One region of the Stenotrophomonas sp. YJH_SMC_46 genome, then DNA from elsewhere that is predicted to be linked to it. Evidence: riboswitches for the same ligand, from Rfam matches in the RefSeq annotation. Region 1 holds a riboswitch; the other holds the start of a gene.
What was found. Region 1 has a riboswitch for thiamine pyrophosphate ahead of AC5P8C_RS16740 (TonB-dependent receptor). Riboswitches for the same ligand answer to the same signal wherever they lie in the genome.

Region 1 (5,464 bases):
GGATGCTGCCCTCATCGGCGGCGTGCTGGCGCCAGTTGAGCCAGCCGTAGATCAGGAAACCACCGAAGGCGACCTGCAGCAGGGTGTCCGAGTACAGCTTGGCCTCGGCGAACACCAGGCCATACAGCGTGACCGACAGCAGGCCCACCGGCCATGCAGACAACCGGCGGCGGGCCATCAGCCAGACGCCGAGGACGCTGCACAGCGCGGCGGTCCACTCGAGCATCACGCCGCTCACAGCGCGAACGTCACCGACAGGCGGGCCTGTCGCGGTGCGCCGGGGAACAGGTAGTAGTCACCGCCGCTGCTGCCGGTATCGCGCCAGTAGAAGCGGTTGAACACGTTGTCCACCGACAGGTTCCAGGTCACCGCACGCTCGTGCAGGCGATGCTGGAAGCGCAGACCAGCGTCGAACACCGAGTAGTCCGGTGCGCGCACGCCGCCGTCGGCACGTGCGACGTTGGCACCGGCATAACGCCAGCCGCCAGTGACATCCAGGCCCTGCACGAACGGCAGCGCATAGGCCACGTGCACGCTGGCCCGCACCTTCGGCACGTTCACCAGCTGATGGCCTTCATAGGTGGGCGTGCCGGTATCGCGAGCCCGCGCCTGCAGCACGCTGGCGCTGGCGACGATCTGCAGCGCGTCGGTCAGCTGCCCGTTGGCGGTCAGCTCCAGGCCGGTGTGGGTCTGGGTGCCTTCCTCGACGAAGGTGTAGCCCACGTCGCTGTTGTCCGGCCTGGCGTACTGGTACGGCTGCGAGATGCGGAACACCGCTGCACCCAGGGTCAGTGCTTCGACCGGCACGTACTTCACGCCCACTTCCAGCTGCCGCGACTGCACCGACGGCAGGAAGGTGTCGGCGTTGCTGGTCCAGAACGGCGCTTCCTGGCCCAACGAAATGCCGCGCACGTAGCTGGCATAGGCATTGAGCTGGTCGGTGGCCTTCCACACCACGGCGGTCTGCGGCAGGAAGCGCGACAGGCGGCTGTGCCGCTGCGGGGTGCCGCGCTTGTCGTAGGCGCGCTCGTCGAGGCGCACGAAGCGGCCACCGGCCAGCCACTGCCAGTCGTCACCGAAGCTGATCCGGTCCAGCGCGAAGAAGGCGGTCTGGCGGCTGTCCAGGCGACGTGCGGACGGGCCGGGCATCTTCGGCGACGGCTCGAACACCGGCACCGGTGCCTCGTGGATGTTGGTGGTGCCGACGTACTCGTTGACGCTCGGGCGCCTGTCCACGGTGCGGCGGAAGTAGTCGGCGCCGAGGGTCAGCTCATGGCCGACGCTGCCGGTCTCGAAACGGCCACGCAGCTCGGCACGGGCCTGCTGGTTGCGGCGGGTATCGTCCGGGCTGCGGTAGTCGTAGACGTCGTAGTCGCCGTTGGGCGCGAAGTAGTTGCCCGGCACGCTGCCATCGGCGCATTGCACGGCGTAGTAGCAACCGTAGGCGAAGGCGACGTTGTCATCGATCACCGACCGGCTGTGGCCGACCGACACGCGGGACTGCCAGGCGTCGTTGAAATCGTAGGTGTGCAGCGCGGTGATGTTGGTGCTGGCAATATCCACCGGGCGCTGCCACGGCTGGTAGCCGAGCAGGTGCTCGCGGTCGACACCGCGCGGCAGGTCACGCGCGCCCAGCAGCTGGTAGCCGGACACCGAACGTTGCGAACTGGTCTGGTAATTGGCGTCCACCTCCAGCTTGCCGCGTTCGCCGATCAGCCAGTCGGCCGCGAGCGAGTAGAAATTGCGGCGGCCATCGGCGTGCTCGACATAGGAATTGCTGGAATCCCACGCGGCATTCAGGCGCAGGCCGAAGCGCGGGGTGATCCAGTGGCCGACATCGACGGCGACGTAGCGCGAGCCTTCCGAATCGGTGCCGAGCGTGGCGGTGCGCACTTCGGCCGGGCGCTTGCCGATGTAGTTGATGATGCCACCCGGTGCCATCACGCCTGCGGCCAGGCCGGCTTCACCCTTGAGGATCTCAACCGACTGCACGTTCTCCAGCGCCAGGCGCTGTTCGCCGGCGATGGACAGGCCGTTGAAGCGGTAGCCGGTGGCGGCGTCCAGCGCGAAGCCACGGATGGCGATGTTCTGGTAGTAGCCCACAGGTGCATACGCATCACCCAGCGAGGCATCGTTGCTGGCCAGCTCGGACAGCGAACGCACCTGGCGGCGATCGAGGTAGTCGCGCTCGAGCACGTTCACCGAGGCCGGCGTGTCCTTCCAGCTGCCGCCACCGAAGGCGTTCACGCGCGAGGTATCGGCCTTCGGTTTGCCGGCCTGCACGCGTACCGCTGCCAGTTCGGTGGGCGAGCGCTCGGCGCCGGTGGCAGCCGCATCGGGGGACGCCTCGGCCTCGCTGGCGTGCAGCGGCAGCGCGGCGCAGAGGGCGAGGGAGAGCAGGGTGGGGCGAAGGCAGCGGTTCATTCGATTCGTCTTCGGACAACAAGGGAGACGAAGCGACGGCGCGCAGGTGCACCGGCCCATGACGGGGGTGTGGCTGCGGCTCAAAGCTCCCTACGCCGGTGCAAACCGGATCAGGTTCCAAGGGACTCTCTCAGCCTGGCAGATCCAGGCACCCCCGCTTCAGGTGACCATTTCACTACAAATGGTACGGATTTGCGAGCCGGTGCCCTTCAGGCTGCCGCGTGCAGCGCCTGCAGCAGTGCCTGTCCCGGCGCGCTGTGGAACCACGCCGGGTGCCCCAGCATGAAGGGCCGCCACGCTACATCGGCATTCGCGGTCGAGCCGGTGACACCTTCGAAGTACTCCACTTCGGACAGTGCGAAGTCGAAATGGACCATCGGCAGCAGGTCGGCCAGCAGGTGCACGCGTGCCGCCGACAGCGGCAGTACCTGGCGGTAGCCGTCGAGCAGGGCCAGCGCGATATCGATGCGCACCGCCTCCATGCCGCGCTCCAGCTCCAGCCACGCCACCGCGTTGCGCTCGATCGCGGTGGCGAGGTCGAACAGTGCGCTGGTGGGCGAGGCCAGGCCGAAATCCAGCACGGTGCTGATCTGCCCATCGCGCCACAGCAGGTTGGAAACATGCCAGTCGTTGTGGGCCCACAGCCGCGGCTCGTCGCGCAGGCGCTTGGCCAGGCCGGCATGCCACGGCAACACGTCACGCTGCAGCTGCGCTTCCCACTGAATGCGCGCGAGATAGCGGGCCAGCCCGGGGCGCTCGTGCAGTCCTGCCTTGATGGCCGCGACCGGATCGTCGCTGCGGATCAGATCATCGCGCGCGACCAGCACATGGGTACTGCGCTGGGGCGCGTGGTAGCTGGCGGCGGCACGGTGCAGCTGCGCGAGTGCGCGCCCGGCTTCGCGGGCCTGTGCAACGTCGGTCAGCAGCGACCACGATACGGCATTACGGTACAGATCCTCGCCGACGCCAACCGCATGCAGCTCGAAGGTCCATTCGCCATGCTCGACGGCGCTGTGGCCATCGGCCGCTGGCAGCACCTGCACCACCGGCACGCCCGCTGCGGCGAGATGGGCGATGAAGTGGTGTTCTTCTTCCAGGCAGGCCGCACTGCGCACGCTGTGGTGGTGGCGCTTGATGAACAGCGCGCCGTCCACGCCGTCGACGATGGCGGCGGCCGACAGCGGTCGGGGGCTGTGCCAGCGCGGTTGGCTGTGCTCGCCCAGCTGCGGGTAACGCTGGCGCAGCCACGCGATGTCCGCCGCGCTGATCGGTGGCCAGTCGGCAGCGACCTCGTCGTTGTTGAGGCCCTGCACGCGGTGGGAAGAAGAATTCATGCCGCAGCCCCGGTGGGGAAAGTCACATCCAAGGCTGCGCATTCAACGCCATGCACGCGGCCAACGCAAACGGGCGGGTCGTCGACCCGCCCGTCCGTGCATCAGCTGCGGTGATGCCGCCGCGCGGCCTACCAGCCGCGATGGCGGCCGCGGTCGTGGTAGTAGCGGTTGTCGTAGTAGCGCTCGCGCTGCCAGCGACGGTCGTCACCGCGGTCGTAGTAGCCGCTGCGGTAGTAGCCACGGTCGTAACGGCGATCGTAGCGGTCGTCGTAACGGCGATTGTCGTAGTAACGACGGTCGCGGCGGTCGGAGGTGGTCAGGTTGCCGATCGCGCCGCCGGCCACGGCGCCGCCCACGGTGGCGGCAGGATCACCGTTGGAGAGCAGGTTGCCGGCCACGCCACCGACCACGGCGCCGACCAGGGTGCGCTTGTCCTTCCTCGACATCGCGCTGGCATCGCTGACCACGGCGACACCGGCCACCAGTGCCAGAGCCATCGCCAGACCACGGAAGCTGAGTGTGGAAGTACTGAGCATGTTCGTTCTCCTGTGAGGTGCATGCCACACTGGGCAGGGAGGGCGCGGGCGCCCCGGCTGCCGTGGTGTCCACGCTGGCGTTCCAACATTGCCGGAACATTGCCTGGTCCACCGTGCGGCTTGCGCATTCATCTAGCGGCAGGCGGCATGAAGCAAGGCTGAAAGCGGCCTCGGCCGCTCAGCTGGCAGAAAGGGAAAAGGCCACGCGGACGTGGCCCTCCCTTCTCTCCCAAGGCGCTGCGGGCTTAGACGCCCATCGCCTTCTGTGCCTGCCGGGCCTGCTCCTGCTGGGCATCCTGCTGCTGGTGCAGCACGTTTGGGGCGCCCTGCACGGCACCACTGCTGAGCGCCAGGCTCTGCTCGCTGGCGGCACGGGTCTCCACCGCCACGCGGCTGGCCGCCGGGTCACCGATCGTGCCCTGCACGGCGAACAGGCGCTCACCGTTCGGGCTCGGCACCACCGTGTCGATGCGTTGCAGGCCGGCGGCATGCGCCTCCTTGGTCAGGGCCGCGGCGGTGCTTTCCAGCGCGTGGCGATCCTTGAAGGTACCTGCCGGCAGCCGCTCCAGGCCTTCGGTGGCCTGCAGGTACATCGGATTGCGTGGGTGCCGCTCGTCGTTCAGCAAGGGCCGTTCGCGTGCTTCCTTGATCGCTTCCAGCGTCTTCGGACCGACGATGCCGTCGACGACCAGGCCGTTGTCCTTCTGCAGCTGGCGCACTGCCGCGTCGGTGTTGCGGCCGAAGCGGCCATCCTCGACCAGTGGCTTGCCGTCGGCGCCGACGTAGCCCAGGTGGCCCAGCTGCTCCTGCACCTTGCGCACGCCCTCGCTGTGTGCGCCCTGCTTGTACAGTTCGGCGTGCGGCGTGGCGGCCGCCTTGTGCTCGGCGTTGGCCTTGCCCTGGGTCTGCTCGTGCGATTGGGTGCGGTTTTCCAGCAGGTCACGGGCCTTGGACAATGGATCGGACGCGAACAGCTTCCAGTGCGGGTGGTCCTTCACCTGCTTGAGGTAGTCCTCCACCGGCATGGTGTGCACGCCCTTGCTGCCGGTGGACTGGCTGATCAGCAGCCTGTCGGTGTTCGGGTCGCGCACCACCATCACGATGTGGTCGATGCCGTTCCAGTGTTCATGGCGGGTCCTGGCCGTATCCAGGCCGATGATCATGCCTTCC
Region 2 (5,464 bases), on a different contig from region 1:
GGCCAGCTCGCCGCTGTCCACGGCAGCCTCAGGCGCCTCCAGCACCTGCACCGGCACCAGCAACCGATAACCGCTCTTGGCGATGGTCTCGATATAGGTCTGGCCGTTGTCGTCGTCGTTGGCGAATGCCTTGCGCAGCTGCGTGACGGCCTGGGTCAGCACGTCATTGGTGGGCAGCGTGTCGGGCCACACTTCGGCAAACAGCTCCTCGCGGGTGACCACGCGGCCGGGCTGCCGCAGCAGAACGCGCAGCACACCCAGCGCTTTCGGCGTCAGCCGGCGCGGACGACGCGCACCTTCAACTTCGACCTCTCGCGAGGACAAAGTGACGACGCATTCGCCAACCTGGATACGGTCAGCCTCGGGCGGCTGGATTTCGCTGCTGTTCATTTTCCGGGATACAGTAGGGACGGGCCTGGGCAGGTTTCACCAGCAATACCGCCCCCAACCGGGGACAACAAAAAGCCAGATTCCGCACACAGCATCGGCGCATACCGCAAAAACAATGAAGCGGGCGAATACTAGCCTATGCGGGTTACCTCGCCTATCGCGTGGTCGACATCCAGGCTCTCTCTCGCCGACGCATTCACATAATTTGCTGCACCATTCGCGCCCTGCGGGGCGCGGAATTTTTATCTGGCGTTCATTTTCACACGCGCCGCAGCATGGTCAATCCGACCAGTCGCGAAACCACCAAAGCCACGTACATCACGCCTGAAAACTGCTCCAGCATGACCAGGGCACGCGCCTGCGGATGCAGGGGTACTACGTCGCTCAAGCCAACACCCGAGAGCAAACTGAAGCTCAGATAAAGCAGTTCCATCCAGGTGCGCTGTGCACCGCCGCCGGAGCCCTGGAAACTGCCCGGATACCATTGTTGGCACACGGCAAAAGCAAATGCGAAGGCCCAGGCCAGCAGCGTGAATGTGGCGCCTGCGGCGAACAGTTCATCGCGGGTGACTTTATGGTCCTGGAGCATGTAGGCAATGAGCGCACCGGCCGTATAGAAGTACAGCAGGCTCTCCAGCAGTTGCGCGGTGGTCAGCAGCGCAGTGCGGTCCAGCAGTGCACCGGCCAGCGAGAACACCACCGAGGGAATGGCCAGCAGCAGTGCCAGCCAGGTGCCCAGCGGGCTGCGTTGCACCACCCACAACGCCAGGCCCAGTACCGCCATGCCGAACATGCCCAGCGCCGCGCGGCCCGCAGCGGTGTCATCCAGCGCGGGGTACAGCAGCACCGCGATCAGCTGGGCGCCCAACAGCCAGGCCGAAGGATGACGGCGGGCAATGGCCAGCCAACGGGTGGTGATGGCAACAGGCATGGCGTCCTTTCCCCAGGGAGATGGGCGGAGGATAGCCGGGAGCGGCGTGATGAGCGGTAGTGCCGGCCGCTGGCCGGCACCCCCGCTTCCGCGTCACCCCTGGCGATAGACCTCGGCACCGGCCGCGCGGAACTCCGCCGACTTCTCCTTCATGCCGGCTTCGGCGTAGTCACGCACATCCTGGGTGATCTTCATCGAACAGAAGTGCGGGCCGCACATCGAGCAGAAGTGGGCCAGCTTGTGCGCATCCTTCGGCAGCGTCTCGTCATGGAATTCCTTGGCCTTCTCCGGATCCAGGCCAAGATGGAACTGGTCTTCCCAGCGGAACTCGAAGCGCGCCTTGCTCAGCGCGTTGTCGCGCACCTGCGCGCCCGGATGGCCCTTGGCCAGGTCGGCCGCATGCGCGGCAATGCGATAGGCCATGATGCCGTCGCGCACGTCCTGGCGATTGGGCAGGCCGAGGTGCTCCTTCGGCGTCACGTAGCAGAGCATCGCCGTGCCGAACCAGCCGATCATCGCCGCACCGATCGCGCTGGTGATGTGGTCGTAGCCCGGCGCGATGTCGGTGGTCAGCGGGCCCAGCGTATAGAACGGTGCTTCGCCACACTCGCGCAGCTGCTTGTCCATGTTTTCCTTGATCAGCTGCATCGGCACGTGGCCGGGGCCTTCGATCATGGTCTGCACATCGTGTTTCCAGGCGATCTTCGTCAGCTCGCCCAGTGTTTCCAGCTCACCGAACTGCGCGGCGTCGTTGGCATCGGCGATGCAGCCCGGGCGCAGGCCGTCACCCAGCGAGAAGGTCACGTCGTACGCCTTCATGATCTCGCAGATGTCTTCGAAGTGCGTGTAGAGAAAATTCTCCTTGTGGTGCGCCAGGCACCACTTGGCCATGATCGAGCCACCACGGCTGACAATGCCGGTCACGCGCTTGGCGGTGAGTGGCACGTAGCGCAGCAGCACGCCAGCGTGGATGGTGAAGTAGTCCACGCCCTGCTCGGCCTGCTCGATCAGCGTGTCACGGAAGATTTCCCAGGTAAGTGCTTCGGCACGGCCGTCGACCTTCTCCAGTGCCTGGTAGATCGGCACGGTACCGATCGCCACCGGCGAGTTGCGGATGATCCACTCGCGGGTCTCATGGATGTGCTTGCCGGTGGACAGGTCCATCACCGTATCACCGCCCCAGCGGATCGCCCACACCAGTTTCTCCACTTCCTCGGCAATGCCCGAGGACACTGCGCTGTTGCCGATGTTGGCGTTGATCTTGGTCAGGAAGTTGCGGCCGATGATCATCGGCTCGCTTTCCGGGTGGTTGATGTTGTTGGGCAGCACCGCGCGGCCGCGTGCGATCTCGTCGCGCACGAATTCGGGTGTGATCACCTTCTGGATTGAAGCACCGAACGACTCGCCCGGGTGCTGCTGCAGCAGGCCGGCATCGCGGACCGCGTCGAGCCGCTGGTTCTCGCGGATGGCGACGAACTCCATTTCCGGCGTGATGATGCCGCGCCGCGCATAGTGCATCTGGGTGACGTTCGCGCCGGCTCGCGCACGGCGTGGCAGGCTGCGCGCAGGAAATCGCACCGCATCGAGCTTCGGGTCATGCTCGCGGTCGCGGCCGAACGAAGAACTCAGTCCTTCGAGCTGTTCGGTATCGCCGCGTTCCTCCACCCAGCCGCGGCGCAGCGCCGGCAGGCCTGCGGACAGATCGATGCGTACGCCAGTATCAGTGTAGGGGCCGGACGTGTCGTAGACCGTGACCGGCGCATTCTCTTCGCCGCCGAACAGGGTCGGCGTGCGGGCCAGCGCGATCTCGCGCATCGGCACCAGCAGATCCGGGCGCGAGCCGGCCACGTGTATCTTGCGCGATCCGGGAATGGGCCGGGTCACGGATTCGGAGAGTTGCTGGGCCTGTTGCTGCAGGGCGGAGAGCTGTGCGTTCATCGGGCATCGTCCAGGAAGGTCAGGGACGAAGCGGCGGCGCACTGCTGCCGCTCCCGGACGGTCCTTGGGCGGAATCCGGGCACGGCTGCACTGCAAAGCTTCCCTACGCCGGTATGAGCCGGATCAGGTTCCAAGGGACTGTCTCAACCGTGGCCACATGGCCCGGTACCCCCGCTTCTTGGTGTGCATTAGAGCATAGAACGTGCTGTAGCCCATGGCTGTTCCATCCACGCACGGCGTGGATCCGCTGTTTCTGTATTAACAGAACCGTGACATCGCATTCAGTAACGTGCACGCGCATCGTGCCGCTGCGGCCGGTGTTTCCTCGCCGCCTTCGCGGCCCCTGCCCGGTCTGTGCTGCATGTCGCCGGCCCCTCGCAGCAAGCTCTGCTCGCTCCCCTCAATCCCTTGATCGGAGAAGCCCCTTCATGGTGTTTCGCGTTTCCATTGCACTGGTTCTGCTGCTGGTGCTGCTCGCCGGTGTTGCACCCGGTCCCTTCAACACCGTGGTCCAGTCGATGCTGGCCGAGGTCATCCGCAGTGTCGGCTGGCTGTACCTGCTGGTCGTGTTCCTGGCGCTGGTGTTCCTGATGTACCTGGCCTTCGGCCGCTTCGGCAACCTGCGCATCGGTGGCGAAGATGCCGAGCCCGAGTTCTCGCGTGCCAGCTGGATGTCGATGCTGTTCGCTGCCGGCATGGGCATCGGCCTGGTGTTCTGGGGCGCCGCCGAGCCCATTTCGCACTTCAGCAAGCCACCGGAGGGGCTGGCGCCCGAAAGCATGGACGCCGCGCGCGCCGCCATGCGCTATGCGTTCTTCCATTGGGGCCTGCACCCGTGGGCGATCTACGCGCTGATCGGCCTGGCCATGGCCTGGTTCCAGTTCAACCGCAACGGCCGTGGCCAGATCAGCGATATGTTGCAACCGATCATCGGCCGTCACCATCGTGGCTGGATCGGGCATATGGTCAACATCTCCGCGGTCGTCGCCACCGCGGTTGGCGTGGCTACAGCACTGGGCTTCGGCACGGTACAGATCGCGGCCGGCGTGGAACGCGTGTTCGGCGTGCAGGCGGGCGTGCCGCTGCAGCTGACCATCATCGCAGTGGCTTTCGTACTGTACATGGCGTCCACGCTCAGCGGCGTCGGCCGCGGCATGAAATGGCTGTCCAACTTCAACCTTGCATTGGCTGCACTGCTGCTCGCGCTGGTGCTGGTACTCGGCCCGACTGGCGCGATCTTCAACACCTTCACGACGACGTTGGGCTCCTATCTCAATCAGCTGGTGACGATGAGCCTGCGCATGTCACCGTTCTCGTCCAGCACCTGGGTCGCGGACTGGACGATCTTCTACTGGGCCTGGTGGATCTCCTGGGCACCGTTCGTGGGTTCGTTCATCGCGCGCATCTCGCGCGGGCGCAGCGTGCGCGAGTTCGTGATCGGCGTGGTGCTGGCACCGACGCTGCTGGGCTTCTTCTGGTTCTCGGTGTTCGGTGGCACCGCGATCTGGATGCAGATCTTCGGCCAGGCCGACCTGCTGCAGGCACTGGGCAACGGCTATGAAACGGTGCTGTTCACCATGTTCGACAGCATGCCGCTGCCGTTGCTGCTGTCGTGCATTGCGCTGGTGCTACTGATGATCTTCTTCGTGACCTCGGCTGATTCTGCGGTACTTGTGCTGGCCAGCATGTCCACGGACGACGCGGGCGAGCCATTGCGCAAGCACAAAGTGGCGTGGGGTGTCGGCATTGCGCTCGTGGCGGGTTCCTTGCTGTTGGCAGGGGGACTGGAGGCGCTGCAGGGCATGATCACCATCGCTGCGCTGCCGTTCGCGCTGCTGATGCTTCTTGTGATGGTGTCCCTGTACCGGGTGCTGGACCAGGAATACACCCGGGAGCGGCGGCAGGCGCAGCGCCAGCGGCACATGATCGATGCGTGGATTGCACGCGAGATGGCGGCGCAGGAGGAAACCCAGGCGGAGGCAGCGCGCGCGCACGATCAGGATTGAGGGGGTTTTGCAGCCTGCGGCTGCACCGCTTTTTTCAAGCAACGGCAACAACAACTTCAAAAGCGGCTCTGGATTTCTGCTGGTTTGGCGGGGAGGGGGCCGATGGCGGGACACGCCGCAAGTACGTCCCTGTAGGCTCGGCCACGGCATCCATGCCGTGGACGGTCCCGCCATCGGCCCCCTCCCCGCCTCCGACAAT

Region 2: linked by a shared signal. The riboswitch ahead of thiC (phosphomethylpyrimidine synthase ThiC) and the one ahead of AC5P8C_RS16740 (TonB-dependent receptor) in region 1 are both predicted to bind thiamine pyrophosphate.

Annotation. Positions count from the first base shown of each region.
Region 1 is NZ_JCAFTO010000005.1:226,064-231,527, forward strand. Features, by position in the region: gene pnuC (nicotinamide riboside transporter PnuC) at 1-226, opposite strand, end outside; gene AC5P8C_RS16740 (TonB-dependent receptor) at 235-2,424, opposite strand; TPP riboswitch at 2,495-2,590, opposite strand; gene AC5P8C_RS16745 (phosphotransferase enzyme family protein) at 2,634-3,758, opposite strand; gene AC5P8C_RS16750 (glycine zipper 2TM domain-containing protein) at 3,887-4,294, opposite strand; gene AC5P8C_RS16755 (peptidoglycan-binding protein) at 4,540-5,464, opposite strand, start outside.
Region 2 is NZ_JCAFTO010000002.1:713,107-718,570, reverse strand. Features, by position in the region: gene AC5P8C_RS08275 (winged helix-turn-helix domain-containing protein) at 1-390, opposite strand, end outside; gene AC5P8C_RS08270 (ion channel) at 650-1,321, opposite strand; gene thiC (phosphomethylpyrimidine synthase ThiC) at 1,415-3,259, opposite strand; TPP riboswitch at 3,342-3,442, opposite strand; gene AC5P8C_RS08260 (BCCT family transporter) at 3,688-5,265, shown strand.